Regions from separate parts of the Enterobacter sp. MG-EB028 genome, predicted to be linked through region 2. Evidence: predicted binding sites of a transcription regulator. Region 2 holds the regulator's gene; the other holds the start of a gene.
What was found. Region 2 encodes PhoB, which activates phosphate uptake and scavenging genes when phosphate is short. Its sites were predicted from a motif close to CTGTCATAAAACTGNCNNAT; they were not measured.
Positions count from the first base shown of each region.

Region 1 (15,983 bases), 430 kb from region 2:
CGGCGTCAGGCTGCCCGCTATCTCAGCGTATAATTTCCAGTAGCCGCCACAGCACCCACCCCCCAAACCCCATCAACACCACCCCCGCCGTGCGCTCAATCCACCACAGCGAACGGCTGAGCTTCTGTTGCACCGCCGATAAGCCCATCAGCGTCACCAGCGCCAGATCCCACGCCAGCACTACCATTACCATCCAGACGCCGCAGGTCGCCTGCTGAAGCAGCGTGACGTCCGGCCCCAGCAGCGCCTTCATCAGCGCCAGATAGAACAGCGCGTTCTTCGGGTTAAGCAGCGCCGAACCGAGCCCCAGCAGGATCTGCTTCATCAGAGAAGGGCACCGCTGTCGGGTTTCTGCAAGCGCCAGCGCCTGCGGCCGGCTGCGCACCAGATGCGAGCCGATCCACAGCAGGTACAGCGCGCCGCAAAGTTCGATAAGCGTAAACAGCCACGTAAACTGGCGCAGCGCGCTCCAGCCGATAATCACCAGAACAATATAGAGCGCGTTACTCGCGGCGATGCCGACGCACAGCCCGGCGCTGCCGCGCAGTCGATAGCGCGCCGCGTAGCCCACAAGCAGGAAAAAATCCGGGCCCGGGCTCAACAGCGCAACAAAATGCGCCAGCGCCAGAGCGGGAAAAGCGGAAGGGAAGAACAGTTCCATAGCGACCTCAGTTAACCATCTGAGGACAGGCTATGGCGCTGCAGAACCTATTTATTGTCTGATATTGATCGGCCCGTGGCGTACTGGCGCGGCGTGGCGGCGGTATAGCTGACGAAGGTCTTATGAAAATGGCTCTGGTCGGCAAAGCCGCTCTGGTAGCCGACGTCGGCGATGTCGTCCCCGGCGCGCAGCCGCGCTTTGGCGAACTCCACGCGGGAGATGTTGAGGAAGCTGCCCGGCGTCAGGCCGGTGTCCTGCCGGAAGGTGCGGATCAGCGTCTCCTTGCGCAGCGAGAAGCGTTGGGCAAGTTCGTCGAGAGAGGGCGGGCTGGTGAGATTGGAAAGAAACGCCTCCTGAACCTGCTGGCTGGTTGGCCGAAGCGCGTCTGCGTTATCCGCGCAGCGGGGAAGGGCAGAAAGCAGCGCCTCCACGGACACTGGAGACATTGTCTTAACGACGTCCAGGTAACGGGCAAACAGGGCAGGGTTACGAATCACCTGTAGCGCCAGAGGAAGATCGGTGTCGATATAGAGCATATGGTAGCTGCGCGGCTGCCCGTCGACGGGGTTGCAGCTGTGCGGCGCATAAGCCGGGATCGCAATCAGGTCCCCGGGATGAAGAATGTACTCTTGATCATGGCACACGCAGCAGGTCTGGCCCTCAACAATCGCCCCGATGGAGAGTTGAGGGTGACAGTGGCGTTTGTACGCCTGCGTGCTTTGCCAGGTGCTGCGCAGCTCAAGGCCCCTGGCGCGGTGAAAAGTCTGGCGAACGTGTCGGGTATCGGTCATGGAAACTCCTTCTGGACGTTTTTTATACCACGTCAGCGAACCGTCCGGCACTGCTTAACTCAGAACCTTCCGGATATACCCAACTTTACGTCCACAGCCAGTCATGTTGACTACCCTTAATACCCTAAGCGGTAAAACATGGAGATTCGATATGGCTTATCAGACAGTAAATCCTGCCACTAACCAGCTCATCAAAGAATACCCCTCACATACCGACGCGGATATCGAAGCGGCGCTCAGAGCGGCCGATGCGCTTTATCATTCCGAGTGGGCGAAAGGCGACATCAACCAGCGCCTGCCGGTGCTGCATAAGCTCGCCGACTTGATCGACGAGCGCGTGGAGGATCTGGCGAAAATTGCCAGCCAGGAGATGGGTAAGCTCATCGAACAGAGCCGCGGCGAGGTGAAGCTGTGCGCGCAGATCGCCCGCTACTACGCCGACAACGCGAAGCAGTTCCTGGCCCCGGTGAAGTATGACTCTGAACTCGGGGAAGCGTGGGTGGAGCATCACCCCATCGGCGTGCTGATGGCCGTTGAGCCGTGGAACTTCCCGTATTATCAGCTGATGCGCGTTCTGGCGCCGAACCTGGCGGCGGGGAACCCCGTCATCGCCAAGCATGCCAGCATCGTGCCGCACTGCGCCGAGACCTTTGCGCACCTGGTGCGCGAGGCGGGGGCGCCGGAAGGGGCGTGGACCAACCTGTTTATCTCGTCCGAGCAGGTGGCGAACATCATTGCCGACGATCGCGTACAGGGCGCAGCGCTGACCGGCTCTGAAAAGGCCGGCAGCGTGGTGGCCGCGCAGGCGGCGAAGCACATCAAAAAATCTACGCTGGAGCTGGGCGGTAACGACGTCTTCGTCGTGCTGGATGATGCAGACCTTGAGAAGGCCGTCAAAATTGGCGTGAATGCGCGACTCAACAATGCCGGGCAGGTCTGCACCGCGGCGAAGCGCTTTATTCTGCATGAGAAGATTGCGGATGCCTTCCTGAGCAAATTCACCGAAGCGTTTAAGCAGGTGAAAATTGGCGATCCGCTGGACGAGAGCACCACGCTGGGGCCGCTGTCGTCTAAAGATGCGCTGGAAACGCTCACCAGACAGGTTAACGAGGCGGTGAAAAACGGTGCCACACTGCACTATGGTGGCAAGCCGGTGCAGCGCGACGGGAGCTTCTTCGAACCGACGATCCTGACGAATATCTCCCGCGACAACCCGGCGTACTTTGAAGAGTTCTTCGGCCCGGTAGCGCAAATGTACGTGGTCAAAAACGACGACGAGGCGGTCGCCCTGGCAAACGACTCCCACTACGGCCTGGGCGGGGCGGTGTTCAGCCAGGATATCGAGCGCGCGAAGAAAATGGCGTCGCGGATCGAGACCGGGATGGTGTATATCAACTGGCTCACCGATACCGCGCCAGAGCTGCCGTTCGGCGGCGTGAAGCGCTCCGGCTACGGGCGCGAGCTGTCGGATCTGGGTATCAAAGAGTTTGTGAACCAGAAGCTGGTGGTGGTGCGTAAGTAAGAGGTAATAAAAAACCTGCCAGCCGGCAGGTTTTTTTAAAGGGATTATTGCACTTCGATCTTGTCCCAGCCGCTTTTAAACATGCAGCTGTCGACTAACGTATCCCGGCGATATTCATTCGCGTCTTCTACCGTGTAGCTCGTGGAAATATCCTTTTTCTTGTTCTTTTTGTCCGTTTTTTCCGAGCTCGAACCGGTCACTACGTTATCCGGGGGCAGATCGATCAGGGCCTGTGCTTCGCATTCCGTGAGCTTTTTATTCATCTCAGTATCGCTGACGCCTGGTTTTACCCATTTGTACTGGACGCACCCGGTGAGCATCAGCGTGAGGCTCAAAACGCAAAGCGCGGTGATGCGGTGTTTCATCAGAAGCTGACTCCACCGCCTACATATGCGCCGTCAATCAGGGTGTGGTTTGGACGACCATCTTTGCCGTCAACGCTCACGTGGCGGTAGCCCACTTTCAGCGTAACCGGTTTGATTGGGGTCCAGCTTACGCCGCCGTTGGCTTCCACGTAATTTTTCACGCTGTTGTTCAGGCCTTCTGGTGCCGCATAGCCTTCACCGTACACGTGGATGCTGTCGGTCAGCGCAACGTTTACGCCGCCGCCAATCGGGAAAGCAACGCCGTTATCGCCTTTTTTCGGGCCGATGTAGATGGCTTTTGCGCCCGCGTTCAGCATCACCGGGCCCACTTCCAGGTTGTAACCTGCGCCCACGCCGCCAGTCTGGGTACCGTCGTCGGTGTTTTTCAGCCAGTTACTTTCGAGATAAACACCGGATGAGGATTTCCCCATTTCCAGATTGAGGTTGGTAAAGTTTTTACCCTGTTCAATGCTGCCGCCCATTGCCAGTGCGGAACCTGATACGGCAGCCAGAGCAGAAAGGAGAAGGATATTCATTTTTTTCATGTTTCGTGCCTCATCATCAAATTAATCTGGGGGCACCTTAACAAGCGATGTTTATGACTGCAAATGTGATGCAAATCGACTTTTAATGCTGGTATTGTTAATTTTTTTATCTTTATTTGTAACGCCAAGGTTGGGTTGTTGGTGTGTCAACGCACAAATTTCAGGCGTTGAGGAACAGTTTAATTTTGTGACTAAACGAAATCTGAACGAGCCGGGGATAGTAATTTGAGATGAATTAATTGGGATTCTAATAATTTCCAATTCCATTTCTAAAATCACATAAAAAAACAATTTTTTACATCTTTGTGGTCAATATTCGTTCAGATGCCCGGCCACGTTTTCGTTCTATGTCATTTTTCTGACACGTTTGTTCATTACGTTGTGGGCTTCACTTTCTGGATACTAACAATATGAAAAGAAAAATTATTCCTGTGCTTATCGGTTGTGCGCTCTCTTTCTCTGGCCTGGCGGCACAGCCCACGGCGGAGCGCTATGTCGTCAGCTTCCCTGACGGCTCACACGTAAAATACAGCGGCGCGTTTGCTGACGCGTTTCCGAATGGACTCCCGGTGGGGATTGGTTCTGGCCTGCTGTTTACGGGCAAGCAGGGCGATGCCCTTACCTTCGCGACCGTGACCGATCGCGGTCCCAACGCCGATGCGCCCAAAATGGGCAAAAACGAAGCCAAAATTTTTGTCACTCCGGATTTCGCGCCGCTACTGATGACTATCCGCGTTCAGAACGGCAAAGCTGAGGCAACGGATGCCCGCCCGCTGCATGATGATAAAGGCGAGATTAACGGCCTGCCGCTGCAAAGCGGCGTGATTGGCTCCACCAATGAAGTAGCGTTCAGCGATACCCTCAAAATTCTGAAGGGTGACAACCGCGGTCTGGACACGGAAGGCATCACCCCGGACGGCAAAGGCGGCTTCTGGCTGTGCGACGAGTATGGCCCGTTCCTGATTAACGTCGACAGCAAAGGGAAAATTCTGGCGATCCACGGGCCGCAGGCCGCGGAAGGGGAAAAATCCATCGCGGGCGGTCTGCCAAACGTTATCAAATGGCGCCAGCCGAACCGTGGCTTTGAAGGCCTGACCCGGATGCCGGACGGGCGTATTATCGCCGCCGTGCAAAGCACGCTGGATATCGACGGTAAGAGCAAAAAGCAGGCATTGTTTACGCGTCTGGTCAGCTTCGACCCGGCGACCGGGAAAACGGCGATGTACGGCTACCCCATCGACAGCGCGGCCTACAGCAAAAACAGCGATGCTAAAATCGGCGACATCGTGGCACTGGATGACCAGCACATCCTGCTGATTGAGCAGGGTGAGGATAAAAACGACGCGATGCGTAACCTTATCTACAAGGTGGATCTGAGCAAGGCGAGCGACCTGACCACCTTCGACAAGCCGGGCGAGTACCCGGAGTTTGATGATGAGAAAACCCTGGCGCAGCGCGGCATTACCCTTGCTGCAAAAACGCAGGTCGTCGATCTGCGCGCGCTGGGCTGGCAGCAGGAGAAAGCTGAAGGGCTGGCGCTGATCGACAGCAAACGGCTTGCGGTGGCGAACGATAACGACTTTGGCGTGAAGGTGGCGATGCAGCACCCGGTCGAGGGCAAAAAGCTCAAGGATTATCGGGTGAACGCGGAAGGCAAGCTTACGCTGGATGATAAACCGGTGGAAACCACGCTCAGCGTGAAGCCGCTGAAGAAGCCGGAATCGGACAGCGAGCTGTGGATTGTGACGCTGCCGGAGGCGTTGAAATAATACCAGGCGTTACCCCTCACCCTAACCCTCTCCCCGCAGGGGAGAGGGGATTGTTCGGTGCTTACTGGACAGCTAGACCGTCTTAACGCTCTTTTCCCAGGTCTCGACCAGATGATCGCGCAGACTTCCGGTTCCGTGCATGGTCACCAGAAGATTCTGGCGCGCGCGGGTAAATCCAACATACAGTCGCTTAATATCGTCGCTCAGATCTTCTTCATTCCTTTCCTTTGCGGCATCCATAATGGCGACCGATTGAAATTCAAGACCCTTACTGCTTGGCAGCGGCATTACGCAGAGGAAATCATTCTGTGGTGACCAGTGTTTTTTATCATCGCTGGAGACAATCATCTGGTAGGGGATCTTGCGGGCTTCGAGCCTTGGTCCGAGCATACCCGAAATGCTGTAAGTTGAGGGGCAGAGTATGGCGATTTCCGACCAGGCAACACCCTGTTGTCGCTGCTCAGTGACCCAATCGAGAACGCGTGTAATTTCCTCGTCCTGATTATCAAAGCTTGCCAGCGCCGGATAGTTTCCGGACAGTCCACCTGCGGCGGGCAGCTGGTATTTGAGGGAATCTTCAATGTGATTATTGAGATAATTAAAAGCAATACTGCTGGCAAAATGGAGTATTTGCCGGGTGTTGCGATAATTGGTATCCAGAATAGTGGTGCGGCCCTGCGCCTTTATATCGACGCTGGACAGGGTAAAATCGAGAGCTTTCTTTTTCTGATAGATTGACTGAGCGTCATCGTAGAGGAAAAGCAGGGAGCTATCTTTATCGTCCGGCATCTTAGCGAGGATTCTTAGCCATTCCGGCTTAAAATCATGTCCTTCATCTATCAAAACGGCGCTGTACTGTTCTGGTTTGATAATGCCCTCTTCAAATGCCACCGTCAGCGCATTTTCCATTAGCTCAATAAAATTTTTGCCCCTGGGGGGAAGTCGTCGATGCGCGTTTAATTGCTGGTAGCACCAGGCATGAAAATGGATAACCTCGACAGGAAGCCTCAGGCTGTGCTGTTCGAGCTGCGCTTTGAGCTTTTTGGCCAGCGTAATGTTGTAGCAAATCACCAGTATCGGTTTGGTGTTTTCTATATTGTTGGCAAGCTCGATGCAGCGGTGATACAAAATGAGCGTTTTGCCTGATCCTGCCACACCATGAATGACCCGGTGTCCCGTCCCCATACTTCTGGCGAGTTGTTCCTGGTTCCTGTCCATCATGCATACCACATCAGGGGTGTGGAACGTAAAATTATCCAGGTCAACCCGCGTGACCGATGGGTTAATGCGGACATCGGGATAAAGATGCCATCGGATGCGGTCGAGCTGCTGTGGTGTTGTGTGATGAACGAAGTGGTGTTTGAGAAGGGATTCGAGCCGGGCGGAGATTTGTTCTCGGGTCATAAACTCGGTCAGTTCATCTTTGCAAATCACCTGGCTGGTGGGCAATATTTCTTCTAACGCTTCGGGGGTAAAACTCTTTTCCAGCTGTGCCCGGGTGATGTTGCTCAAATAAACACCGTATCCATACGGCATAATAAAGCTGCCTTCATAATCCCCTTGTTGTTGACGAAGCAGAGGATCGTTTTTCAGACTGTCAATGGTGTTAAAGGTATATTGTCGAACCTGTTCGAGTGGGTTTTTCAACGGCTCAACGCCGTTTTTGGTTTCATAGTGAATATGCGTTTTGTTGGCCGACTTTATTTTTGTGACAAACCAGTCTTTGACTTCTATAAACAGCAAACCTTTTTCGGGGGCGAGAATCACAAAGTCGGGATGCTCTTGCTTATCGCCCATTCGGGTATCATACCAGCAGGTACACTGTTCGCTGAGGCCCCCCTCCAGGAGTCTTGCCAGCCTTTTTTCTCCAGCCGTGATCTTCTCGCTACAGCTGCTGATTGTGGGAATAATGAGTGCCATGTGATGTCTACCAATTCATGAATAGTATAACTCTGCGCAATTAATATTGTCGTAAATATTAATCTAAGCAGGATTTCATTATTGTTAAGGACATTAACAGACAATATTGCAAACAGAAAGAGTGAAGCGCGGAATTTGCTTTAGGGGAACGCGCTCCCTTTCAGGATTATAAGGGAGCGATTGTTTATTTTTTCAGACCCGCAAACGCTGCCCGGATTTCTTCTTCCGGCAGCTGTATGCCAATAAACACCATCACGCTGTGCGGCGCTTCATCGCCCCACGGGCGATCCCAGTCGGCGCTGTACAGGCGCTGTACGCCCTGGAACAGCAGGCGGTTCGGCTCGCCGTCTATCCACAGCATCCCTTTGTAGCGCAGCAGCTTGTCGGCAAACGACAGCAGCAGGTTTTCCATCACGCGGGAGACCTCGCTCATGTCCACCGGGTAGTCCAGCTCCACCACAATCGACGCCACGTCGTTTTGCTTGTCGGACATAAAGTGGAAGCGCTGTTTCGCGGTGACGTTCTCCTCCAGCATAAAGCCGTTGGTGTTGAACAGCTGAGACAGATCGATGTCGCCATGCGTCACCGTGTAAATCGGCGCGCGGGAATTAATGCGCGTCAGCCGTTCGCGCAGTTTTTCGCTGTCGCCCGCCACGTCGGTTTTGGTCAGCAGGATGCGGTCGGCGTAGCCCACCTGAGACTGGGCGATGGTGAACTGGTTCATCTGCTCGTCGGCGTGAACCGCATCCACCAGGGCAATCACGCCGTCCAGCAGGTAGCGTTGGCAAAGAATCTCATGGGAGAAAAAGGTCTGAATGATCGGGCCGGGGTCGGCCATGCCGGTGCACTCGATCACCAGGCGGTCAAAGTCGATGTCGCCGCGATCGCGGCTGTCGAGCAGGTCCAGCAGGGCGTCTTCGAGCTCGTTAGAGCGGGTGCAGCAGATGCAGCCGTTGGTCAGGGTTTTGATCTGGGTGGCGCGATCGCCAATCAGCTGATCGTCTACCGAGACTTCGCCAAATTCATTTTCGATGACGGCGATTCTGAAGCCGTGCTGCTCGTTCAGGATGTGGCGCAGCAGGGTGGTTTTACCGGCGCCGAGGAAACCGGTCAGCAGGGTAACGGCAATCGGGGTCATGGTCTCTCCTTTAGCAGCAGCGGACGCCGCCTTCTCCACTTCCGCCGTAGCGCGCTTCCTGACGCTCGCGGAAGAATTCGGTGTAGGTCATGTACGGCTTGTCCGGATGATTGGTCTTCATATGCTCAACGTAGTTGTCATAGTCCGGAATGCCAATCAGCATTTTCGCCGCCTGACCGAGGTATTTTTTCGCTTCGCCTAAGTTACCAAACATTGTGGGGTCCAGACAGGAAAAGCCCCTCACCCCGGCCCTCTCCCCAAGGGGGAGAGGGTGTATAAAGTTTCCTCTCCCCTTTGGGGAGAGGGTTAGGGTGAGGGGGGATGATTAATGGTGCGAAGAGGTTTTCACGCCGCCTTCCGGTACCGGCACGTACGGGGTTTCTTTATCCGTACGGCCTTCGGTGTTGCGCACTTTCATCCAGGTTTTGATGCCGTAGAAGATAATGCTGTACACCACCACCAGGAACAGAATGCTCAGACCCGCGTTGGTGTAGTTGTTCACCACGATATGGTTCATGTTGGCAATCTGCTGGGCGGTCAGATCCGCGCCGCCTGCGGCAATCTTCTCTTTGTACTGGTTAGCCATGAAGAAGAAGCCTTCCAGTTGCGGGTTGGTGCTGAACAGCTTCAGGCCCAGCGCCCAGGTGGTGCAGAGCAGCAGCCACAGCGCAGGAACAACCGTTACCCAGATGTATTTGGTGCGTTTCATCTTCACGAGGACCACGGTACCGAGCACCAGAGCAACGGCTGCGAGCATCTGGTTAGAGATACCGAACAGCGGCCACAGGCTCTTCACGCCGCCGAGCGGGTCGACAACGCCCTGATACAGCAGATAACCCCACAGACCTACGCAGCCGGCAGTACCCAGAACACCTGCTACCAGAGAGTCGGTTTTCTTCAGGAACGGCACGAAGTTGCCGAGCAGATCCTGCAGCATAAAGCGGCCCGCACGGGTACCTGCATCCAGCGCGGTGAGGATGAACAGCGCTTCAAACAGAATACCGAAGTGGTACCAGAAGCCCATGTCCGCCCACGGCAGCACTTTGTGGAATACGTGTGCGATACCCACTGCCAGCGTCGGTGCACCGCCTGCACGGTTCAGCACGGACGGCTCGCCGATGTCTTTCGCGGTCTGCATGATCTGCTCAGGCGAAATCACGAAGCCCCAGGAGCTGACGGTCGCCGCCGCATGTGCGCTGGCCTCTTTCAGCTGCGCCATGATCAGCGCGGTATTTTCGCCACCCATCTCGTGCAGGTTTGGCATGGTGATGCCCAGACCCGCCGGCGGGGTGTTCATCGCGAAGTACAGACCTGGCTCGATGATAGACGCCGCGACCAGCGCCATAATCGCCACGAAGGACTCCATCAGCATTGCGCCGTAACCGATGAAGCGCGCGTCAGTTTCGTTGGCCATCAGCTTCGGCGTGGTGCCGGAGGAGATCAGCGCGTGGAAGCCAGACACGGCACCGCAGGCGATGGTGATAAACAGGAACGGGAACAGGGCGCCTTTCCACAGCGGACCGGTGCCGTCAATGTACTGCGTCACCGCCGGCATTTTCAGCTCAGGGTTGATGATCACAATCCCGATCGCCAGCCCGACGATCACGCCGATTTTCAGGAAGGTCGCCAGGTAGTCGCGCGGAGCCAGAATCAGCCACACCGGCAGCAGGGCGGAAACGAACGCGTAACCGATCAGCGCGAAGGTGATGGTGGTGTCTTTGAAGGTCAGCGCCGGGCCCCAGTACGGGTCGTGCGCAATCACGCCGCCGAAGTAGATGGAGGCGACCAGCAGCACGATACCGATGACCGACACTTCACCCACGCGGCCCGGGCGCAGGAAGCGCATGTAGATGCCCATGAACAACGCAATCGGTACGGTAGAGCAGACGGTGAAGACGCCCCACGGACTTTCGGCCAGCGCTTTCACCACGATCAGCGCCAGCACCGCCAGGATGATGATCATAATCAGGAAGCAGCCGAAGAGAGCGATCGTGCCCGGCACGCGGCCCATCTCTTCTTTGATCATCTCGCCCAGCGACGAGCCGTTACGGCGCGAGGAGATAAACAGCACCATAAAGTCCTGCACCGCCCCCGCCAGCACCACGCCCGCCAGCAGCCAGAGCGTACCCGGCAGGTAGCCCATCTGCGCGGCCAGCACAGGGCCGACCAGCGGGCCAGCGCCTGCAATGGCGGCAAAGTGGTGACCAAACAGCACGTAGCGGTTGGTTGGCACGTAGTTCAGGCCGTCGTTGTTAATGACCGCCGGGGTGGCGCGCGTCGGGTCGAGCTTCATGACCTTCTGCGCGATGTACAAGCTGTAGTAGCGATAAGCCACAAGATAGACGGAGACAGACGCGACCACGATCCACAGGGCGCTTACGTGTTCGCCCCGGCGCAATGCGACAACCGCCAGACAGAAAGCACCGAGGATCCCGAGTAAGGCCCAGGGCACGTGCTTAAGTAGTTTTTTAGTATCCATAGTAAGACCTGGTTTTTTATGTAATGAAAAAAGGGTCAGGGTTCGTTGTGAGGAGGTATTGATAATGCTGGAGCGATCGTGCCAGATCCGCGCGCGCGTAAAGGGCGGTAAATGCGTGAGTGGTTGAAAGTGACGGGTGAGCGGTCAAAGAACGCGGCGAGTGGTTAAGGCTCGCCGCTGGCGGGGGAAATTATGTGATTGAGATCACGTGGTTTTCCGGGCTGCGCTCCATCGACAGATAGTTTTCCAGCGTCTTGATGAGCTTCTCCTTCAGCCAGCTCGGCTCCAGGATCTGAATATTCGGCAGCCAGTAGAACAGCAGCGGCAGGATCTGGTTTTCGTGTGCCGCCTGGCAGCGAAGCGTGACGCCGCCGCGTTGTTGCTCCAGCAGCTCTTGTTCCGGCAGGAGATCGCGGCGCAGGAAGTAATGTGAAATATTATCCTTAATGAATATTTTCACGGTGAAAGTAGTTTCAGAAACCCACGGGTCGAGGCTTTTTTCCAGCAATGCCCGCACATTTTCATCAGGGGTAAAAACGTTTTTTTGAATATCAAACCAGCTAATCTGGCTTAATGAAAAGGATTTCAACCGGCTATTTTCGGTAGCTTGTAAATACCATATATTTTTTTTGTTAATGAGTTTATAGGGATTAATCAGACGGGTTTTACCCTTATAAACGATCTGACAGACATTATGGTTCTTAATCGATTTCTCGATTTTTGCTAAATGGCGGCGGATATCACGCTGTACCGTGTGCTCTGCGTCATTACCGAGGATGAGAATATGGTTTTCGTCGACGCGCGCCTCCAGCTTTTGCCAGAAGTCCGTATTTCTTTCAGGGAAAAAATTATCGGCATTCAGGAAGTTAGCCAGAGCGTGATGTAATCCCTGCCCGCCGGGAGATTGGGCGGAGTGGATCAGCCGATATAGCCCGTTACCGGTATGTTCAACAATGGGCGAGAGCGCATTTAAATCCCGGTAGACGGTACGCTCGGTAATTTTAAATTTCTCCATTAGCGCACTGCGGTTTACCACGCCGTGTAAATGTAGCTCAAGGAGAATATCGACCAGACGTTCAGCCGAGCGGCTCCGCGTCGTTTTAGCCATAAGGTCTTCCTGTATATTGGGTATGCGCTGAACAATGCAAAAAGCACTGACCGGAGATGTCAGTATTCAGGCACAGAAAATTTCTCTTATGGATATATAACGGCGTGATTTAGTGGAAACCTTAGGAATTTTTGTAGAAAGCGGCGCTGGCCCGAAAAAAGGCCAGCGCGAGGGGGGATCACACGGCGGCTTCCGCCTCCATCATGACCGGATGGAAACGACGCCTGAAGTAGATCAGGCCGTGTCCCGCGTCACTCAGGATGATGTTTTTCACTTCGACAAGATAAACCAGATGCGTGCCGATGGTTTGCACCTGGGTAATCTCGCCTTCGAGGCTGGCCAGCGCACCTTTCAGCACCGGCTGCGCCAGCGGGCCTTTCTGCCAGCAGGAGAGGGCGAAGCGCTCCTCCATTGTCATGCCGGTCATGCCGGCGAAGTGGCGGGCCATGATCTCCTGCTCGTGGTTCAGCACGTTAACGCACAGCCTGCCGTTGCCCTGAAAGACCGGGTTCATGGCGCTGTTGGCGTTGATGCACACCATCACCGACGGCGGGGTATCCGTCACCGAGCAGACGGCGGTGGCGGTAATGCCGCAGCGTCCGGCGTCGCCTTCGGTGGTGACCACATTGACCGCCGCCGACAGGCTGCTCATTGCGTCGCGAAAACGCAGGCGTTGTTCATCTAAATGCATTGCAACCTCCCGCTGCGCTATTTCAGCAGCTTGTCGAGCATGTTGATATCGCTGTTGTTGTGCAGGTGCGGCACCGTCCAGCCGTGCTGGTCGTATTCGGACATGCAGCGGTCGACCATCGCCATCATTTTGTCCATGTTGCCGGAGCTCTGCGCCTGACGCAGGCACTGCAGGCGGATCTCATCCTGGCTGCCGGAGTAGTTGATTTCGTACAGCTCGTGGCGGCCGCCAAACTCACTGCCGATGGCGTCCCACATCAGTTTTAAAATCTTGATGCGTTCGACGTGGTCCATACCGTTGGAGCCGCGCACGTATTTCGCCAGATACTGGTCGATCTGCGGGTTGTTCAGATCCCGGGCGCTGGACGGCAGGTAGATCAGCCCGGACGTCACGTTACGCTCGATGATGTTCTTGATCTTCGCGTAGGCCATCGGGGCCATGACGCGGTAGGTTTGCAGCGCGGCGTGATCCGGCAGATACGCGCCGTTTACCCACGGGGTGGCTTCGGAACACATGGAGTCGCTCAGCGCCCAGAACATATTGCGCCAGGCCACCACTTCGCCGAGATCCGCCTGTACGCCGCGGAACTCCAGGGTACCGGTGCACTCCAGGGATTTCTTCAGCAGGGCAGTGATGAAGTCGAGCTTCACCGCCAGGCGCACGCAGGCCTGCAGCGGGTACATGCGTGCAAAGCCGCCCTCCATCGTCCAGCGACGGCAGCGGTCGAAATCGCGGTAGATCAGCACGTTTTCCCACGGGATCAGCACGTGATCCATCACCAGAATCGCGTCGTTCTCATCGAAGCGGCTGGAGAGCGGGTAGTCGTACGGGGAGCCGGTAGCGCCTGCCACCATCTCGTAAGAGGCGCGGGAGATCAGCTTCACGCCTTCGGCATCCATCGGCGCGACGAACATCAGCGCGAAGTCCGGGTTTTCACCCATCACCTGCGCGGAGCCGAAGCCGATCATGTTGTAGTGGGTCAGCGCCGAGTTGGTTGCCACCACTTTCGCACCGCTGACGATAATCCCGGCGTCGGTCTCTTTCTCCAGCTTGATGTAGACGTCTTTCACCTCGTCCGCAGGCTTGTGGCGGTCGATCGGCGGGTTAACGATGGCGTGGTTGAAGTACAGGCCGGTTTCCTGAATGCGGGTGTACCAGTTGCGGGCGTTCTGCTCGAACTGGCCGTAGAAGGCCGGGTTGGCGCCGAGCGCGCAGCCGAACGCGGCCTTGTAGTCCGGCGTACGTCCCATCCAGCCGTAGCTCAGGCGCGACCACTCAGCGATGGCGTCGCGCTGCTGGCGAAGGTCGTCGGCGCTTTTCGCCACGCGGAAAAACTTGTGGGTATAGCCGCCGCTGCCGGTGTCGGTGCCCCAGCAGAGCGTGTCCTGCATGTCCGGCTTGTGCAGGGCGTCGTACATCTGCGCGATGGAGGCCGCCGCGTTGCGAAACGCCGGATGGGTGGTGACGTCTTTGACGCGCTCGCCGTAGATATAAATCTCACGACCGTCCTGCAGGCTTTTTAAATACTCTTCGCCGGTTAACGGACGTTTGGCGTCTGCGCGAAAATCTTCAGGCTTCATAGGGACCTCGTATCGGAATTGGGTTGTTAAATTTATGTTTTGTTTTTGTTGTTTAATTGAAGCCTGAGAGGGGCGAGACGTGAAGGGACGATTGGGACAACGGCGGGTACTTTTCGGGCGGGATTGGGATTTGTGATCGTTGTCCCCTCACCCCGGCCCTCTCCCCAAAGGGGCGAGGGTGTAATCGTTCCCTCTCCCCTTTGGGGAGAGGGTTAGGGTGAGGGGAAAGGTTTTACCGGTACTTTCTGCGCCCGATACGCGCTCGGTGAGCACCCCACTAATCGGTTAAAAAACCGGGCAAAATAGGCAGGATCCTTAAACCCCAGCTGCCAGGCAATCTCGCTGACCGCGCTGTCGGAGAAGAGCAGCAGCCGTCTGGCTTCGCGCAGCTGGCGGTCGAAGATCAGCCGCTTCGGCGGGCGGTTGGCAAAGCGGCGGCAGATATCGGTCAGGCGGGATTCGGTGAGGTGCAGCTCGCCAGCGTATTCCGGCACCGTCCAGTGCTGGTGGTAGTGCGCATCAATCAGCTGGGTAAAGCGCTGGAACAGCTTCAGCTCGCCGCGCATACCGCCCGAAGCGTGGTCGTCGAGCTTTGCGTTGCGCAGCAGCAGGGTAAAGACCGCCTGCGCCAGCAGGACCAGCGTGTGCTCGCGCCCCGGCAGCTGTTCCGTGGATTCCCGGGCAATCAGCTGCCAGTAATGCTTCAGCGCCGCCAGCTCGTCCGGCCTGTCGGCCAGCGAGAGGCAGATCCCCGGCAGGCCGAAGGCTTCCCGGGTGCCGGGGTAGAGCACCTCCAGCAGCGGCCAGATCAGATCTTCGCGTACCGTCAGCACGTGGCCGTCGCTGTCGGATTCGGTGATAAACGCGTGCGGCACCGACGGCGGCGTGAGGACAAACAGCGGGGCCTGCACCGAGTAGCGGTGATCGTCGAGCTGGAGCTCAATTTGCCCGGTATCGAGAAAGTGCATCTGAAAATACTGATCATGACGATGCGCCTGCATGTCGCGGCCAAAAAAGGCCGCCATGCGGGCGAACGACTGGTAGTGCACATCGTCGGTGCCCAGACTTTCGTCGTACTCCTTGCTGATATCAATGTTGGCGATAGGGCTCTGGCACATGCTCGTTCCTCTGTTGATCCCGCTGCGTCATCGGAATGCGCGTCAGCACCAGCGCGCCGACCACCAGCAGCCCGGCCACAAACCACAGCCCGGAGCTGAAGCTGCCGGTCGCGTCGCGCAGGATCCCAATCAGCAATGGGCTGACGGCGGATCCGACGTTGCCGATGGCGTTGATCACCGCCAGCGCCACCGCGCGGGACTGCAGGCTAATAACCTGGTCCGGCGTGGTCCAGAATATCGCCATGGCGGTAAAGGATCCGGTTGAGGCCATAATGATGCCAAGCAGCTGGATCAGG
Region 1 is NZ_CP195079.1:619,284-635,266, forward strand. It holds gene ACR42C_RS02870 (LysE family translocator) at 23-661, opposite strand; gene ACR42C_RS02875 (AraC family transcriptional regulator) at 709-1,452, opposite strand; gene ACR42C_RS02880 (NAD-dependent succinate-semialdehyde dehydrogenase) at 1,604-2,974, shown strand; gene ACR42C_RS02885 (hypothetical protein) at 3,019-3,339, opposite strand; gene ACR42C_RS02890 (YfaZ family outer membrane protein) at 3,339-3,884, opposite strand; gene ACR42C_RS02895 (esterase-like activity of phytase family protein) at 4,295-5,653, shown strand; gene ACR42C_RS02900 (3'-5' exonuclease) at 5,726-7,573, opposite strand; gene yjiA (GTPase) at 7,758-8,711, opposite strand; gene ACR42C_RS02910 (YbdD/YjiX family protein) at 8,722-8,925, opposite strand; gene ACR42C_RS02915 (carbon starvation CstA family protein) at 9,037-11,190, opposite strand; gene ACR42C_RS02920 (helix-turn-helix transcriptional regulator) at 11,381-12,298, opposite strand; gene ACR42C_RS02925 (4-hydroxyphenylacetate 3-monooxygenase reductase subunit) at 12,477-12,989, opposite strand; gene hpaB (4-hydroxyphenylacetate 3-monooxygenase, oxygenase component) at 13,007-14,569, opposite strand; gene hpaA (4-hydroxyphenylacetate catabolism regulatory protein HpaA) at 14,782-15,687, opposite strand; gene hpaX (4-hydroxyphenylacetate permease) at 15,659-15,983, opposite strand, start outside.
Region 1: a site for PhoB is predicted at 4,230-4,249, ahead of ACR42C_RS02895 (esterase-like activity of phytase family protein). Genes of this name have one in related genera too.

Region 2 (15,983 bases):
CCTCGATGACGGCCGAACGGAACCCGCGCTCTTCCAGCACCCGCACCGCTTCGATGGTGGTACCGGCCGGGGAGCAGACCATATCTTTCAGTTCTCCCGGGTGTTTACCGGTCTCCAGCACCATTTTGGCGGAGCCCATCACTGCCTGTGCGGCGAATTTATACGCCTGCGCGCGCGGCATACCGCCAAGCACGGCGGCGTCCGCCATCGCTTCTAAAAACATGAAGACGTACGCGGGGGCTGAACCGCTCACGCCGACCACCGGATGGATCATCGATTCCGCAATCACTTCCGCCTCGCCGAAGCAGCGGAAGATGTTCAGCACGTCCGCTACCTCTTCTGAGGTCACCAGCGCGTTAGGGGTGACGGAGGTCATGCCGGCGTTGACCAGTGAGGGGGTATTCGGCATTGCGCGGACGATTTTACGGTCGTGGCCCAGCGCGCGGGCCAGCTGATCGAGCGTCACGCCCGCGGCAATCGACACGACCAGCGTCTCTTTATTCAGGCTGGAGGTGATGTCGCTTAACACTTTGATCATGATGTTCGGCTTAACGGCACCAAAGACGATATCGGCAACCTGGGCCACCTCCTGCGCGCTTTCGGCGGCGTTGATCCCGTATTGATCGCGCAACGCGGCGACGTTATCCGGTGACGGGGTATAGACCCAAATCTGACCCGGCAGGACCTGCCCGCTGGCGATCAGGCCGCCCAGGATGGCTTTGCCCATGTTACCGCAGCCGATAAACCCGATTTTCTTATCCATCACGATTCTCCGTCATTATGCGTTGTTTTCTCTGATTGATAGCTTAACAACGAAATGCAGGCGACAATAGTCGGCAGAGTCATTATGGGGAGACAATATGGCGATTTGGGTTGATGCGGACGCGTGTCCGAATGTGATTAAAGAGATTTTATTCCGCGCCGCCGAGCGCGTTCAGATGCCGCTGACGCTGGTGGCGAACCAGAATATTCGCGTACCGCCTTCGCGGTTCATCCGCTCCTTGCGCGTGCCGGCCGGGTTCGACGTAGCGGATAACGAAATAGTTCGTCTGTGCAGCGCGGAGGATCTGGTTATTACCGCCGACATACCGCTGGCGGCTGAAGTGCTGGAGAAAGGGGCGGCGGCGCTCAACCCACGCGGTGAACGTTATTCGCCTTCAACCATTCGTGAAAAGCTCACCATGCGCGATTTTATGGATACGATGCGGGCCAGCGGCGTGCAGACCGGTGGACCGGACAGCCTGTCCCAGCGCGATCGCCAGCAGTTTGCCGCCGAACTGGATAAATGGCTGCTGGAAGTGAAGCGCCGTACAGCGTAATGATAATTATTGTCAATTTGTGGTACAGTGTGGCTTCCACAGGGTTGTCATCCCGTACCGCTTTGCAGTAAAGTAATCGACACATCTTCTGCAATTATTTCTTTACACTCTTCAGCCATTCGGCATCAAGGGGAACACCTGGCTATGACCCAACCCATCTTTTTAGTTGGCCCCCGCGGCTGTGGGAAAACCACCGTTGGCCTGGAACTGGCACGCGCGTGTCATCGTCAGTTTATTGATACCGACCACTGGCTGCAGACCGAGGCCGGCAAAACCATTGCAGACATCGTGGAGCAAGAGGGATGGGAAAGCTTTCGCGCCCGCGAAACGGCCGCGCTGAAAGCGGTCACCACGCCGTCAGCCGTCATTGCGACGGGAGGCGGCATTGTTCTGGCCGAATGTAATCGTCACTTTATGCGCGAAAAAGGCATTGTGATCTATCTCTGCGCGCCGGTGGCGGCGCTGGTCGGGCGCCTTGAGGCATTTCCTGAAGAGGGACAACGCCCGGCGCTGACGTCAAGGCCGCTCAGCGAAGAGGTGAGCGAAGTGCTGGCCGAGCGCGATGCCCTGTACCGTGAAGCGGCGCACCATGTTGTGGATGCCTCTGCGGCCCCGGAAGATGTGGTAATTCAGATTATTACCGCCCTGCGTCTGGCGTGTGCCAGCTAACCGCCGTCTATACTGATAGCTCAGACATAAAAAAAGGATGAGCTATGCCAACCAGACCTCCCTATCCGCGCGAAGCACGTATTGTTACCGTTGAAAAAGGCAATGGCGACCAGACTGTCACCTGGTACCAGCTGCGTGCCGATCACCCCAAACCGGACTCGCTGATCAGTGAACATGAGACTGAACAGGAAGCGCTGGATGCCAAACGGCGCTACGAAGATCCCGATAAGTCATGAATGTTTTCCTAAACGCTCCAATACCGTGCCTGAATCACACTTTTTACTCATCGCAAATGTTAAGCAGGAGTTAATATTTAGTTATTACAGGTAGCTCCGTTACCGGCAGGCGATCTTTACATTTCGGGACAAAGATCGCCTGCTACGCTTGGTGCTGTTTTGTTGAAAAAACGAACTGTGCAGCGTAGTGAGCCTGTACCTGTGTACACGTTTTTGTAGTGATGGAAGGCGAAGAAGATGAAGGCAACGTTGGCGATCCTCACCATTGGTGTGGTCCCTGTAAGCGAAGTGTTACCGCTCTTAACCGAGCATGTATCTGAACAACAGATCACGCATCTTAGCCTGCTGGGTAAGATGAGTCGGAAAGAGGTCATGGAAGACTACGCTGTAGAGGCGGGGGAGGATCCCCTGGCGACGTTATTAAGCGACGGTAAACTGGCGCATGTTTCTCGACAGAAAATTGAGCGTTCGCTGCAGGCTGTAATAGAAGTCCTCGATAATCAAGCGTATGACGTTATTTTGCTGATGAGTACCGCCCCCATTAAGGGACTCATTGCGCGTAATGCGATTCTGCTTGAGCCAATGCGAATTATTCCTCCGCTGGTTGCCTCCATTGTTGACGGGCACCAGGTTGGGGTTATTGTGCCCATTGAGGAGCTCATGGACAACCAGGAAGCAAAATGGCATGTGCTCGAAAAAACGCCCCTGTATGCGCTGGCAAATCCCTTCTGGGACAGCGAGGCTAAACTCATTGCTGCCGGGAAGGCGCTGCTGGAGAGAGGGGCAGATGTGTTGATTCTGGACTGTCTTGGTTTCCACCAGCATCACCGCGATTTACTGCAAAAGGCGCTGGACGTGCCGGTGCTGTTATCCAACGTTCTGATGGCTCGCCTGGCCTCAGAGCTTCTGACGTAATGATTTTGCGTGACAGGTGATGAGCATGGCCCCTATAGTGAATTTTTATCTCTGAATATAAGGGCCAGTTCATGCTTCAAAGTAACGAATACTTTTCCGGTAAAGTGAAATCCATCGGTTTTACCAGCAGCAGCACTGGCCGCGCCAGTGTGGGCGTGATGGCTGAAGGGGAATACACCTTTGGCACGGCTGAAGCGGAAGAGATGACGGTGGTCAGCGGCGCGCTGAACGTCTTACTGCCGGGTGAAACGGAATGGAAAGTTTACGCTGCCGGGCAAGTTTTCAACGTACCTGGCCACAGCGAGTTCCATTTGCAGGTTGCTGAGCCGACCTCTTATCTGTGCCGCTACCTGAAATAAAAAATAAGCCGGGTGGCGCTCACGCTTACCCGGCCTACGTTTTGCCTGTTATCTCTGCGCTTCGCCGCCAAGACCTTCCACCAGATTCTGAATTAACGCGGCCAGCTCGCCGGTCATCAGGATAAAGTCCGCGTCAAAGCGCTGGGCGTAATCTTCCCGGTCGATATCTTCGTTCTGATCGCGCAGTTCATCGCAGAACTTCAGACGCTTCACGGAGCCGTCGTCACACATCACGAACTGAATGCGCTGCTGCCAATCGAGCGCCAGTTTGGTGACCACTTTACCAGCCTCAATGTGTACGGCGATCTCGTCGCTCACCAGATCCTGCTTCTTCGCGCGGATCACGCCGCCATCTTCCAGCAGGGCTTTCAGCTCGGCCTCGTCCAGGATCTGGAAACCTTGCGCCGCGGTACCGCTGCGGACCCATTCGGTCAGGGTCAGCTCAATCGGCGTTTCCAGCGCCAGCGGAACGACCGGTAAAGAGCCGATGCTTTTACGCAGCAGGGCCAGCGTATCTTCGGCTTTTTTGGCGCTGGAGCAGTCCACCATAATCAGCCCGTTAACGGTATCGATCCACATCATCGTCTGGCTGAAGCGGCTAAAGGCACGCGGCAGCAGAGAGTGCAGCACTTCGTCTTTCAGCGAATCTTTTTCGGTTTTTTTCAGCTTGCGGCCCTGTTCGGCTTCCAGCTTGAAAATTTTTGCTTCAAGCGCCTGCTTAACCACCGGCGTGGGCAGAATTTTCTCTTCTTTGCGGGCGCAGACGATGATTTGACCCGTGCTGCTGGCGTGGGTCAGTGCATCGCTTTGTGAGCCCATTGGCGGAACCCAGCCGGTTTTCGCCATATCCTGGCTACCGCAAGGGGAAAAGCTATAAGCGGCTAACTGTTTTTCCATCTCTTCTGCGCGCAGCGAAACGTCGCGGCTGAGACGGTAAACCATCAAATTTTTGAACCACAGCATGATAATTTCCACGGCCTTGTCGTTAAATCAGCGGGCATGATAACGAATTGTCGCATCGCTTGCATTGCTAATCGGGAAGCGTGCTTCTACTCTGTTGATAATCAAAATAATGAGGAGAGTCTTGTGCGTATTGGGATTGATTTGGGCGGCACCAAAACAGAAGTCATCGCACTGAGCGAGCAGGGGGAACAGCTGTTTCGCCATCGTCTGCCGACGCCGCGCGATGACTATCACCAGACGATCGAGACGATTGCCCGGCTGGTCGATATGGCCGAGCAGGCGACAGGACAAACCGGCAGCGTCGGGATGGGGATCCCGGGGTCGATCTCGCCGTATACCGGGGTGGTAAAAAACGCCAACTCCACCTGGCTCAACGGTCAGCCGTTTGATAAAGATTTAAGCGTGCGCCTGAACCGGGAAGTGCGTCTGGCCAACGACGCTAACTGCCTGGCGGTCTCTGAGACCATCGACGGCGCGGCAGCCGGGGCGCAGACCGTGTTTGCGGTGATTATCGGTACCGGCTGCGGCGCGGGTGTGGCCTTTGGCGGACGTGCCCATATCGGCGGCAACGGCACGGCGGGCGAGTGGGGACACAACCCGCTGCCGTGGATGGATGAAGATGAGCTTAAATACCGCGCCGAGGTGCCGTGCTACTGCGGCAAGCAGGGCTGTATCGAGACGTTTATCTCTGGCACCGGTTTTGCGACCGACTACCATCGCCTGAGCGGTCAGCCGCTCAAGGGGAACGAGATTATGCGTCTGGTGGAAGAACAGGATCCCGTGGCCGAACTGGCGCTCAGCCGCTACGAAATGCGTCTGGCGAAATCGCTGGCGCACGTGGTGAATATTCTTGACCCGGACGTGATTGTGCTCGGCGGCGGCATGAGCAACGTTGATCGACTGTACGCCACGGTACCGAACCTGGTGAAACAGTGGGTCTTCGGCGGCGAGTGTGAAACCCCGATCCGCAAAGCCGTCCACGGCGACTCCAGCGGCGTGCGAGGCGCGGCGTGGTTATGGCCGGAATAAACGCATGTTGTGTTAGTACCCTCTCCCTGTGGGAGAGGGCCAGGGTGAGGGCATCAGACCGAACGATCCCCCCATTTATTCCACCGCAAACACCCTATCCAGCCTGCTATACCCCAGCCCGTTGATTTTCTTCACCTTAATCTGCACCGGAATGCGTTCTTTCATCGCTTCAACGTGGCTGATCACCCCGATGGTTTTTCCAGTGGCGTTCAGCGCGTCGAGCGCATCCAGCGCGGTATCCAGCGTTTCACTGTCGAGCGTGCCGAACCCCTCATCCAGGAACAGGGAATCAATTCGCGTTTTATGGCTCACCAGATCGGACAGCGCTAACGCCAGCGCCAGGCTGACCAGGAAGCTTTCGCCGCCGGAGAGCGTACGCGTATCGCGCACCGCATCGGCCTGCCAGGTGTCGACCACTTCCAGCTCCAGCGCCTCGCTGGCTTTGCGCTGCAGTAGATAACGCCCGTGCAGGCGGTTGAGCTGCTGGTTAGCGAGCCAGACCAGGTTATCCAGCGTCAGCCCCTGCGCGAACTTGCGGAATTTGTCGCCGGTGCTGGAGCCAATCAGCGCGTTCAGATATCCCCAGTCATCTGCCTGGCGCGCGGCCTCTTCAATTTGCAGCATTAACGCCTGCTGATGCTGGCGGTTATCGCTGTCCTGCTTAAGCTGCTGGCGGATCTCGCCCTGATGCGTGGTGTTCTCGCGAAGCCGTTGCGCCAGCTGCTGCAGCTGGCTTTGCAGAGTTGACGCATCCGCATCAAGTTCTTCCGGGCGCAGCGCAAGGTGCGCCTGCAGCTGCTGATTAGCCTGGCCGGAAAGGGCTGCGGCCTGCTGTATCTGGTTTTCCAGCGACTGTTTCAGCTGCTGGAGGTGACTGATAGCGTCGTCGTCCAGCAGGGCCGCAAGGAACGCCTCCCGATCGGCAAAACAGCTCGCTGCGATCGCCGCGGTGAATTGCGTCTGCGACTGCTGCAGGCGCTCGTGCTCCAGCGCTTCCTGCTGCTGCTGGGCGGTGAGCTGGCTTTGCAGCGACACGCATTCATTGTGGATGTCGCGCCAGCCATCAGGAATGGCCGGTTCAGCCTCTTCGCTGTTTGTTGCCGGAAGCGTGTCGAGCAGCGGCTTCAGCGCGTTTATATGTTCCTGAAGCACGCCGTGCTGCGTTTGCTTCTCCTGCCATTGAGAGAATTCCGCTTCGCGGGCGTGCAGCCAGCCGGCTTCATTACCCTCTTCGGGAATGCTAAGCGAGAGTGCGAGCAGGGTGTGTTCCAGCGCCTGGCGGGCGGCCGTCAGCTGCTGCTGATACTGGCGCTCCTGCGCTTCCTGCTCGTTCAGCTGGTTTTGCAGGGTCAGGCGCTGGCTGAGCTGATAAAGCTGCCGCTCGTACTGTTCCTGCTCGTTCATCCATGGCGCGATATCCTCCTGAATATTCAATGCGATATTCAAAGACGCGCAGGCCTCCACCCACGCTTTAGTGAGTGCTTGCTCCTCCTGAGACAAGGCCTGCGCTTCGTCTGTCTCACGCTGGATTTGCTGAGCCAGGGCATTCACCTGCCCCAGCACCAGCAGGCCTTCCTCTTTAAGCGCGGCGACCTCTTTTTCCAGCGCATCACGGCGGCGCTGGTTATCCGTCAGCTCAAGCGACCGGTATTGCTCAACGGCAGGATGGTCACTGGAGCCGCACAGCGGACAGGGTTTGCCTGCCTCAAGCTGTGAGCGATAGCTTTCCAGATCTTTAATCGTCGCTTCACGTTCGCACAGGGCCTTCAGGTCCAGATAGTGCTGGTGTTTCTCTTTGTACCGCTGGCGGCGCAGCGCCAGCGTTTCATTGAGCTTGCTCTGCTCAGCCTGGGCTTTTTGCGCGCTTTCACCGCTCTGGCGCAGGCGTTTTTGCAGCGGCTGATAGCGGGCATGGAGCGACGTCAGCTGCTGACGCAGCGTTCGGGACCGGGACTGCTGCTCCATGGCCGCGCTGACCTCATCCGCCGTCAGCGTCAGCGTATTTTCCGGCATCTCCGCCAGCTTCTGACGTAGCTCAGTCATCCGCGCAGCAAGTGCGGCGAGCTGACTTTTGTCACGGTTTAGCTGTGAGAACTGGGCGCGCCAGCCGGCAATTTCCTGTCCCAGCAGGCGATAACGCTCGTGCTCCGCCAGCCACTGCGCCAGTGCCGTCAGTTCGGCCTGTAGCCGCTCATGGGTACGCAGGGCGGTATTGCGGATCCGCGCGCGCAGTGCGGTTTTAGTCTGTAAGCGAGTATTTACTTCGTTAATTCGCTGCTGGGTTTGCGTCAGACGTGAGGTTTGCTCCTGCTGGTGCTCCCAGAGCGGACGAAGCTGGGCGGCGGGCAGAGCAAGCTGGAGCTTTGCCAGTTCCGGCGCCGCGTTCGTTAGCGCCTGTTGCGCCTGCTGCTGCAGGGCGGTGACGCGCTGCTGCTCCTGCACAAGCTCGTCATGGCGCGTAAGCCACTGAAAATCTTTCTGCTGTCGCTGCTGTTGGGCCAGCAGGGTTTTCTCTTCGTCAGTAAGTGCCTGCAAACTTTGCTGCAACTGCTGCTGTTGCGCTTCGCTGAGCAGCACGACGCCCGCCGCCTGCGCCTCGTACTTTTCCAGCACGCCGCGTGCAGCTTTGTGTTTTTCAAACACCATGGCGGAAATCTGACCGTAGATCTCGGTGCCGGTTAGCTCTTCCAGCAATTCTGCGCGATCGCCCGGTTTGGCATTAAGGAAGGCGGCAAACTGCCCCTGCGAGAGCAGCATCGAGCGGGTAAAGCGGCCGTAGTCCAGCCCGGTGAGCGCCGCGGTTTGCTCCAGTTTATCCGAAACTTTATCGGCCAGAATCTTGCCGTCCTCGCAGCGGGCCAGCTCCACGCGCGGTGCCTGTAAGTTCCCGTCCGGCTGGTTGCGCGCCCGGTTCTGGCTCCAGAAGGCGCGATAGGCAACGCCTTTCACCTCAAACTCCACTTCCGCCAGGCACTCGGCGGTGTCGCGCGTCATCAGGTCGTTTTGCGCCTGAGAGACTTTATTCAGGCGCGGCGTTTCGTGGTAGAGCGCAAGGCAGATGGCGTCGAGCAGGGTGGTTTTGCCCGCACCGGTTGCGCCGGTGATGGCAAACAGGCCGTTGCTGGCAAACGGCTCTGCGGTGAAGTCAATTTTCCACTCGCCCTTGAGGGAGTTGAGATTTTTCAGACGCAGGCTCAGAATTTTCATGCGTTTTCTTCCTCGTCATTGAGGGCGTGCAGGGTATGGCTGAACAGCTCGTTGAGCCGGACGCGCTTCGCATCATCGATCTCTTCCTGCGACAGGCGGCGTTCAAATACCTCTTCTACCCGCAGTTCACTGAGGGTTTCGCGCTGGGTGCCGAGCAGAATTTTCTCGCGCTGCTCGCGGCTGCGGCGCACCAGCAACACCTCTACCGGCAACTCTTCGGTCAGCGCCTGAATTTTCCGCTGTATATCGTGGAGATAGTCGTAGGTGGTGATTTCGATATCCAGCCAGACGGGCGGGTTAAGCTCCGCGCCGCGCCACTGCTCAAGCTGGGCGGTAATGGCGTCCAGATCGCCCTTCAGCACCGCCAGCGGCTGGGTGACCGGTACCTCCAGCGTCTCGACGGCGCTGAGTTTACCCTCGCTGAAGCTCACCAGATGCACGGACTTGGCTTTCCCGGTTTCATCGAAGCTGAGCGAAATAGGGGAACCACAGTAGCGGATATGCTCGCAGCCGCCGATGACCTGGGCACGGTGAATGTGCCCGAGCGCGATGTAGTCGGCTGGCGGGAAGTTTTGCGCCGGGAACGCATCCAGCGTGCCGATATAGATCTCGCGGACAGCGTCACTTTTACTGGCCCCGACGGTGGTGAGGTGCCCGGTGGCAATGACCGGAATGGCCTGTTCACCGCGCAGGGCGCAGGCATCGGCATGCTGCTGGTGGTAATAATCGGTGATGGCCTGTAATAAATGCTGCTGCTTTTCCGCACCCGACAGCCCCGCCTGGCTTTGCAGGATGTCGCGCGGCCGTAAAAACGGAATGGGGCACAGTACCGCCCCCGGGGTGCCGTCGCGTTTTTTCAGGATCTGGGGCGCGTGCCCGGCGCTGGCGACCACGGTGGTATTGAGAAACGCCAGGATGTCGCGGGATTCATTGAGCGTCGCGACGGAATCATGGTTGCCGGCAACAATCACCAGATGACAGCCGGTCTGCTGCAGGTTGACCACGAAGCGGTTGTACAGCTCACGCGCATAGCTGGGGGGCGAGCCGGTATCAAAGATGTCACCCGCCACGATAATCGCGTCCACCTCGTGCGTCCGGGCCGTTTCCAGCAGCCAGTTCAGGAACGCTTCATGTTCAGCCGCACGGCTTTTGCTGTAAAAATTTTGACCCAGATGCCAGTCCGAGGTGTGAAGTATGCGCATAGGAGATCCGTGGCGAAAAACGATGCGGGCGATTATAAACTGTCAGGGAGAGGAAAATAACCGCTGTAATAAAACAACAGTTTGCCATTTGTAGTGGTACTGTTTTTCATAAATCTGTCATAAAACTGACGCATAATGGCGCCGCATTACAAACTTGTAACTTAAATAAGATAAGACAGGGCAAAGTATGGCGAGACGTATTCTGGTCGTAGAAGATGAAGCTCCAATTCGTGAAATGGTGTGCTTCGTGCTCGAACAAAATGGCTTCCAGCCGGTTGAAGCGGAAGATTATGACAGCGCGGTGAACCAGCTGAATGAACCCTGGCCCGATCTGATTCTGCTTGACTGGATGTTGCCCGGCGGCTCCGGACTGCAGTTTATCAAACACCTGAAGCGTGAAGCGCTGACCCGCGATATTCCGGTTGTGATGCTCACGGCGCGCGGAGAGGAAGAGGATCGCGTGCGCGGTCTGGAGACCGGCGCGGACGATTACATTACCAAGCCTTTCTCCCCGAAAGAGCTGGTTGCGCGCATTAAAGCCGTGATGCGCCGAATTTCGCCGATGGCGGTGGAAGAGGTGATCGAAATGCAGGGCCTCAGCCTTGACCCCACCTCACACCGCGTGATGACCGGCGAAAACCCCCTCGACATGGGGCCTACCGAATTTAAACTCCTGCACTTCTTTATGACCCATCCGGAACGCGTTTACAGCCGCGAGCAGTTGCTGAATAACGTCTGGGGAACTAACGTGTATGTCGAAGACCGGACGGTTGACGTACATATCCGCCGCCTGCGAAAAGCGCTGGAACTGAGCGGCCACGATCGCATGGTACAGACGGTCCGCGGCACGGGTTATCGTTTCTCGACCCGTTTCTGAACAATGACAGGAGTGTGACGCGTGCTGGAACGTCTGTCATGGAAAAGGCTCGTCTTTGAACTGATCTTATGCTGTATTCCGGCCCTTCTTCTGGGGGCCTTTCTTGGGCATCTGCCGTGGTTTCTGCTGGCGGCGGTCACCGGGCTGTTAGTCTGGCATTTCTGGAACCTGCTGCGTCTCTCATGGTGGCTGTGGGTTGACCGCAGCATGACGCCGCCGCCGGGAAGCGGCAGCTGGGAGCCGCTGCTGTACGGTCTGCACCAAATGCAGATGCGTAATAAAAAGCGCCGTCGCGAGCTGGGAAGCCTGATCAAACGCTTTCGCAGCGGTGCAGAGTCGCTGCCGGATGCGGTGATCCTGACGACCGAAGAAGGAACGATCTTCTGGTGTAACGGCCTGGCGCAACAGCTGCTGGGTCTGCGCTGGCCGGACGATAATGGTCAGAACATCCTCAACCTTCTGCGTTATCCCGAGTTCACGCTGTATCTGAAAAAGCGTGATTTTACCCGTCCCCACAATCTGAAGCTGAATAACGGTCGCCATCTGGAAATCCGCGTTATGCCCTACAGCGATCGCCAGTGGCTGATGGTGGCGCGCGACGTTACCCAGATGCACCAGCTGGAAGGGGCGCGTCGTAACTTCTTCGCCAATGTGAGCCACGAGCTACGCACTCCGTTGACCGTGCTGCAGGGCTACCTGGAGATGATGCAGGAGCAAACCCTGGAAGGCGCGCCGCGTGAAAAAGCGCTGCACACGATGCGTGAGCAAACGCACCGTATGGAAGGGCTGGTGAAACAGCTGCTGACGCTCTCGAAGATTGAAGCGGCGCCGTCGCTTGCGCTGAATGACACCATAGATGTGCCAATGATGCTGCGCGTCGTTGAGCGTGAAGCGCAGACGTTAAGCCATAAAAAACATCAGCTGACCTTTGAGGTCGACAATACGCTGAAGGTGCTGGGCAGCGAAGATGAACTGCGTAGCGCCATCTCCAACCTGGTGTACAACGCGGTAAACCATACGCCGGAAGGGACGGATATCGTAGTGCGCTGGCAGCATACGCCGACAGGCGCCGAGTTTAGCGTGGAGGATAACGGGCCGGGGATTGCCCCGGAGCATATTCCGCGCCTGACCGAGCGTTTCTACCGGGTGGATAAAGCGCGATCCCGGCAAACGGGGGGGAGCGGACTGGGGCTGGCGATTGTGAAACACGCGGTGAATCACCATGAAAGCCGTCTTGATATCCAGAGTACCCTGGGTAAGGGAACCCGCTTCAGTTTCGTTATCCCGGAACGATTAATTGCCAAAAAGAGCGCCTGACGGCAGGTATGTCATTTTACCTTTCCACGGGTCAGCGTTTGCTGGCCCGTTTGCTTTGCAGTCAAGCGAAACGCGTGTGAATTTTATACGGCTGTCTGTTTTTTGTTCGCATGATTAGCCATGGGTTTTTCTTATAATTAGCGTATTGTGCTGGAGTATATTTTCATGCTGGCATATTGTTCTGGTTTTACGATCCCACCTTGCCTTTAAACGTTATAAGCGTTTAAATTGCCCCCCAGATACTGTCAGACCGACTGTATTTGCGTGGTAAATCGAAAAACTATTCTTCTCCACGCCAGGACGGGAGCATTTCCCGCTGAAATTGAGCAAATTTTCGGCTGTATCGTCCCGTCAGGGGAATCGAAAATCTCAACGTTTTCAACACCACATCCACAGGCAGTAAGGTTTTATGACCCATCACTTAAAATCGCGTGACATTATCGCGCTGGGCTTTATGACATTTGCGCTGTTCGTTGGCGCAGGCAACATCATTTTCCCTCCAATGGTTGGCTTACAGGCGGGTGAACACGTCTGGACCGCCGCGTTTGGTTTCCTGATTACTGCCGTGGGTCTGCCGGTCCTGACCGTTGTCGCGCTGGCGAAAGTCGGCGGCGGCGTGGATAGCCTCAGCACCCCGATTGGTAAAGTGGCGGGCGTACTGCTGGCTACCGTCTGCTATCTGGCCGTTGGCCCGCTGTTTGCGACCCCGCGTACCGCGACCGTTTCCTTCGAAGTAGGTATTGCTCCTCTGACCGGCGACGGCGCGATGCCGCTGTTTATCTACAGCCTGATTTACTTTGCCATCGTGATCCTGGTTTCCCTCTATCCGGGCAAGCTGCTGGACACGGTCGGTAACTTCCTGGCACCGCTGAAAATTGTGGCGCTGATCGTGCTGGCCGTGGCGGCCATCATCTGGCCAGCCGGTCCAATTAGCGACGCGATGGACGCCTATAAAAACGCCGCGTTCTCTAACGGCTTTGTGAACGGCTACCTGACGATGGATACGCTGGGCGCGATGGTGTTTGGTATCGTTATCGTTAACGCCGCGCGTTCCCGCGGTGTGACCGAAGCGCGTCTGCTGACCCGCTATACCATCTGGGCTGGCCTGATGGCCGGCGTGGGGCTGACGCTGCTGTATCTGGCACTGTTCCGCCTGGGCTCTGATAGCGCGATGCTGGTTGATCAAAACGCCAACGGTGCGGCTATCCTGCACGCTTACGTTCAGCACACCTTCGGTGGTGCGGGCAGTATGCTGCTGGCGGCACTGATCTTCCTGGCGTGCCTGGTAACCGCGGTTGGCCTGACCTGCGCCTGCGCAGAGTTCTTTGCGCAGTATCTGCCGCTCTCATACCGTACCCTGGTGTTTATCCTCGGTATCTTCTCCATGGCGGTGTCCAACCTCGGTCTGAGCCACCTGATTCAGGTCTCGATTCCGGTGCTGACGGCGATTTATCCGCCGTGCATCGTGCTGGTGGTGTTGAGCTTCACCCGTCCGTGGTGGCATAACTCCTCACGAATTATTGCGCCAGCCATGTTTATCAGCCTGATTTTTGGTATCCTTGACGGGATTAAAGCATCAGCGTTCGCTGAAATTCTGCCAGCCTGGACACAGCGTCTGCCGCTGTCCGAGCAGGGCCTGGCCTGGCTGATGCCTACCGTTGTTGCACTGGTTCTGGCGGTTATCTGGGATCGTGCTGCAGGGCGTCAGGTCGCATCTAACGCTCATTAATCAACGGCAACAAACTGTTTAACCACGGGGCTTAAGGCCCCGTGGTTTTTTGTTTTTTTCGTGTTGAATGGCAAGATTTAAATGGAAAGCACTAACAAACTTAAACGTGGATTGAGCACGCGCCACATCCGCTTTATGGCGCTGGGCTCTGCTATCGGCACCGGTCTTTTTTATGGCTCGGCAGATGCCATCAAAATGGCCGGTCCCAGCGTTCTGCTGGCGTACATTATCGGCGGCGTGGCGGCGTATATCATCATGCGCGCCCTCGGCGAAATGTCGGTTCACAACCCGTCTGCCAGCTCCTTCTCCCGCTACGCGCAGGAAAACCTCGGCCCGCTGGCCGGGTTTATCACCGGCTGGACCTACTGCTTTGAAATTTTGATTGTGGCGATTGCCGACGTGACGGCATTCGGCATCTATATGGGCGTCTGGTTCCCGGCGGTGCCGCACTGGATTTGGGTGCTGAGCGTGGTGCTGATCATTTGCGCCGTCAACCTGATGAGCGTGAAGGTGTTCGGCGAGCTGGAGTTCTGGTTCTCCTTCTTCAAGGTCGCCACCATCATCATCATGATTGTGGCCGGTTTCGGGATCATTATCTGGGGAATTGGCAACGGCGGGCAGCCGACCGGTATTCACAACCTCTGGAGCAACGGTGGCTTCTTCAGCAACGGCTGGCTCGGGATGGTCATGTCGCTGCAAATGGTGATGTTCGCCTACGGCGGTATCGAGATTATCGGTATCACCGCCGGGGAAGCGAAAGATCCAGAGAAGTCCATTCCGCGCGCCATCAACTCGGTGCCGATGCGTATTCTGGTGTTCTATGTGGGTACGCTGTTCGTGATTATGTCCATCTACCCGTGGAATCAGGTGGGTACCAACGGTAGCCCGTTTGTTCTGACCTTCCAGCATATGGGGATTGCCTTTGCGGCCAGCATTCTTAACTTTGTGGTGCTAACCGCGTCTCTCTCCGCGATAAACAGTGACGTCTTTGGCGTGGGCCGCATGCTTCACGGCATGGCGGAGCAGGGCAGCGCGCCGAAGGTGTTCGCCAAAACCTCACGCCGCGGTACGCCGTGGGTGACGGTGTTGGTGATGACCGTAGCGCTGCTGTTCTCGGTTTACCTGAACTACATCATGCCGGAGAACGTTTTCCTGGTGATTGCGTCCCTGGCGACCTTCGCGACGGTATGGGTATGGATCATGATCCTGCTGTCGCAGATTGCCTTCCGCCGTCGTCTGTCGCCGGATGAGGCGAAAGCGCTGAAGTTTAAGGTGCCGGGCGGGGTGGCGACAACCGTGGTCGGGCTGATCTTCCTGGTGTTTATTATTGGCCTGATTGGCTACCACCCGGATACCCGCATTTCCCTGTACGTGGGCTGTGCGTGGATCGTTCTGTTGCTGATCGGCTGGGTGTTTAAGTGCCGCCGCGACCGCCAGCTGGCGGAAGCGCAGTAATATCCATTTTCCCTCTCCCCGTGGGAGAGGGTTAGGGTGAGGGCATCAGGCCGCACAGATGCCTCCTCCCCCGTCCTCCTCCCCCAATAAATCACGTCATGGTGAGCTATCCTTAACCACCCTGTGGCAAGGTGACGTCAATTTCATCAGAGGGGATTCGTGATGTTAAACGCCTGGCACCTTCCGGTTGCCCCATTTGTTAAGCAAAACAAAGACAACCTTGTGATTACGCTCTGGCTGGCGGGGGAAAACCAGCCTGAACGCGTGACGCTTCGCGCCGAAATTGATAACGAAGAGACCGGGCTGAAAATGCACAAGCTGCGCAGCCAACCGCAGCCGGGGATCACCGCGTGGCGGGCGAATATCGATTTGCGCAGCGGGCAGCCGCGCCGTCGATACAGCTTCAAGCTGCTGTGGAACAACCGTCAGCTGTGGTTTACCCCGCAGGGGTTTAGCCGTTTCCCGCCCGCGCGGCTGGAGCAGTTTGCCGTCGATTATCCTGATAACGGCCCGCAGTGGGTTAACGAACAGGTCTTTTACCAGATTTTCCCGGACCGCTTTGCGCGCAGCGAAAAACGCACCGCCGACCAGGACAAGGTCTATTTCCATCATGCGGCCGGTCACGACATCATCCTGAAAAAATGGGATGAACCGGTGACGGCGCAGGCAGGTGGCTCGACGTTCTACGGCGGCGATCTCGACGGCA
Region 2 is NZ_CP195079.1:1,052,715-1,068,697, forward strand. It holds gene proC (pyrroline-5-carboxylate reductase) at 1-763, opposite strand, end outside; gene ACR42C_RS04875 (YaiI/YqxD family protein) at 861-1,319, shown strand; gene aroL (shikimate kinase AroL) at 1,464-1,988, shown strand; gene yaiA (protein YaiA) at 2,033-2,224, shown strand; gene ACR42C_RS04890 (AroM family protein) at 2,462-3,139, shown strand; gene ppnP (pyrimidine/purine nucleoside phosphorylase) at 3,211-3,498, shown strand; gene rdgC (recombination-associated protein RdgC) at 3,547-4,461, opposite strand; gene mak (fructokinase) at 4,585-5,490, shown strand; gene sbcC (exonuclease subunit SbcC) at 5,566-8,697, opposite strand; gene sbcD (exonuclease subunit SbcD) at 8,694-9,899, opposite strand; gene phoB (phosphate response regulator transcription factor PhoB) at 10,087-10,776, shown strand; gene phoR (phosphate regulon sensor histidine kinase PhoR) at 10,798-12,093, shown strand; gene brnQ (branched-chain amino acid transporter carrier protein BrnQ) at 12,503-13,822, shown strand; gene proY (proline-specific permease ProY) at 13,904-15,277, shown strand; gene malZ (maltodextrin glucosidase) at 15,440-15,983, shown strand, end outside.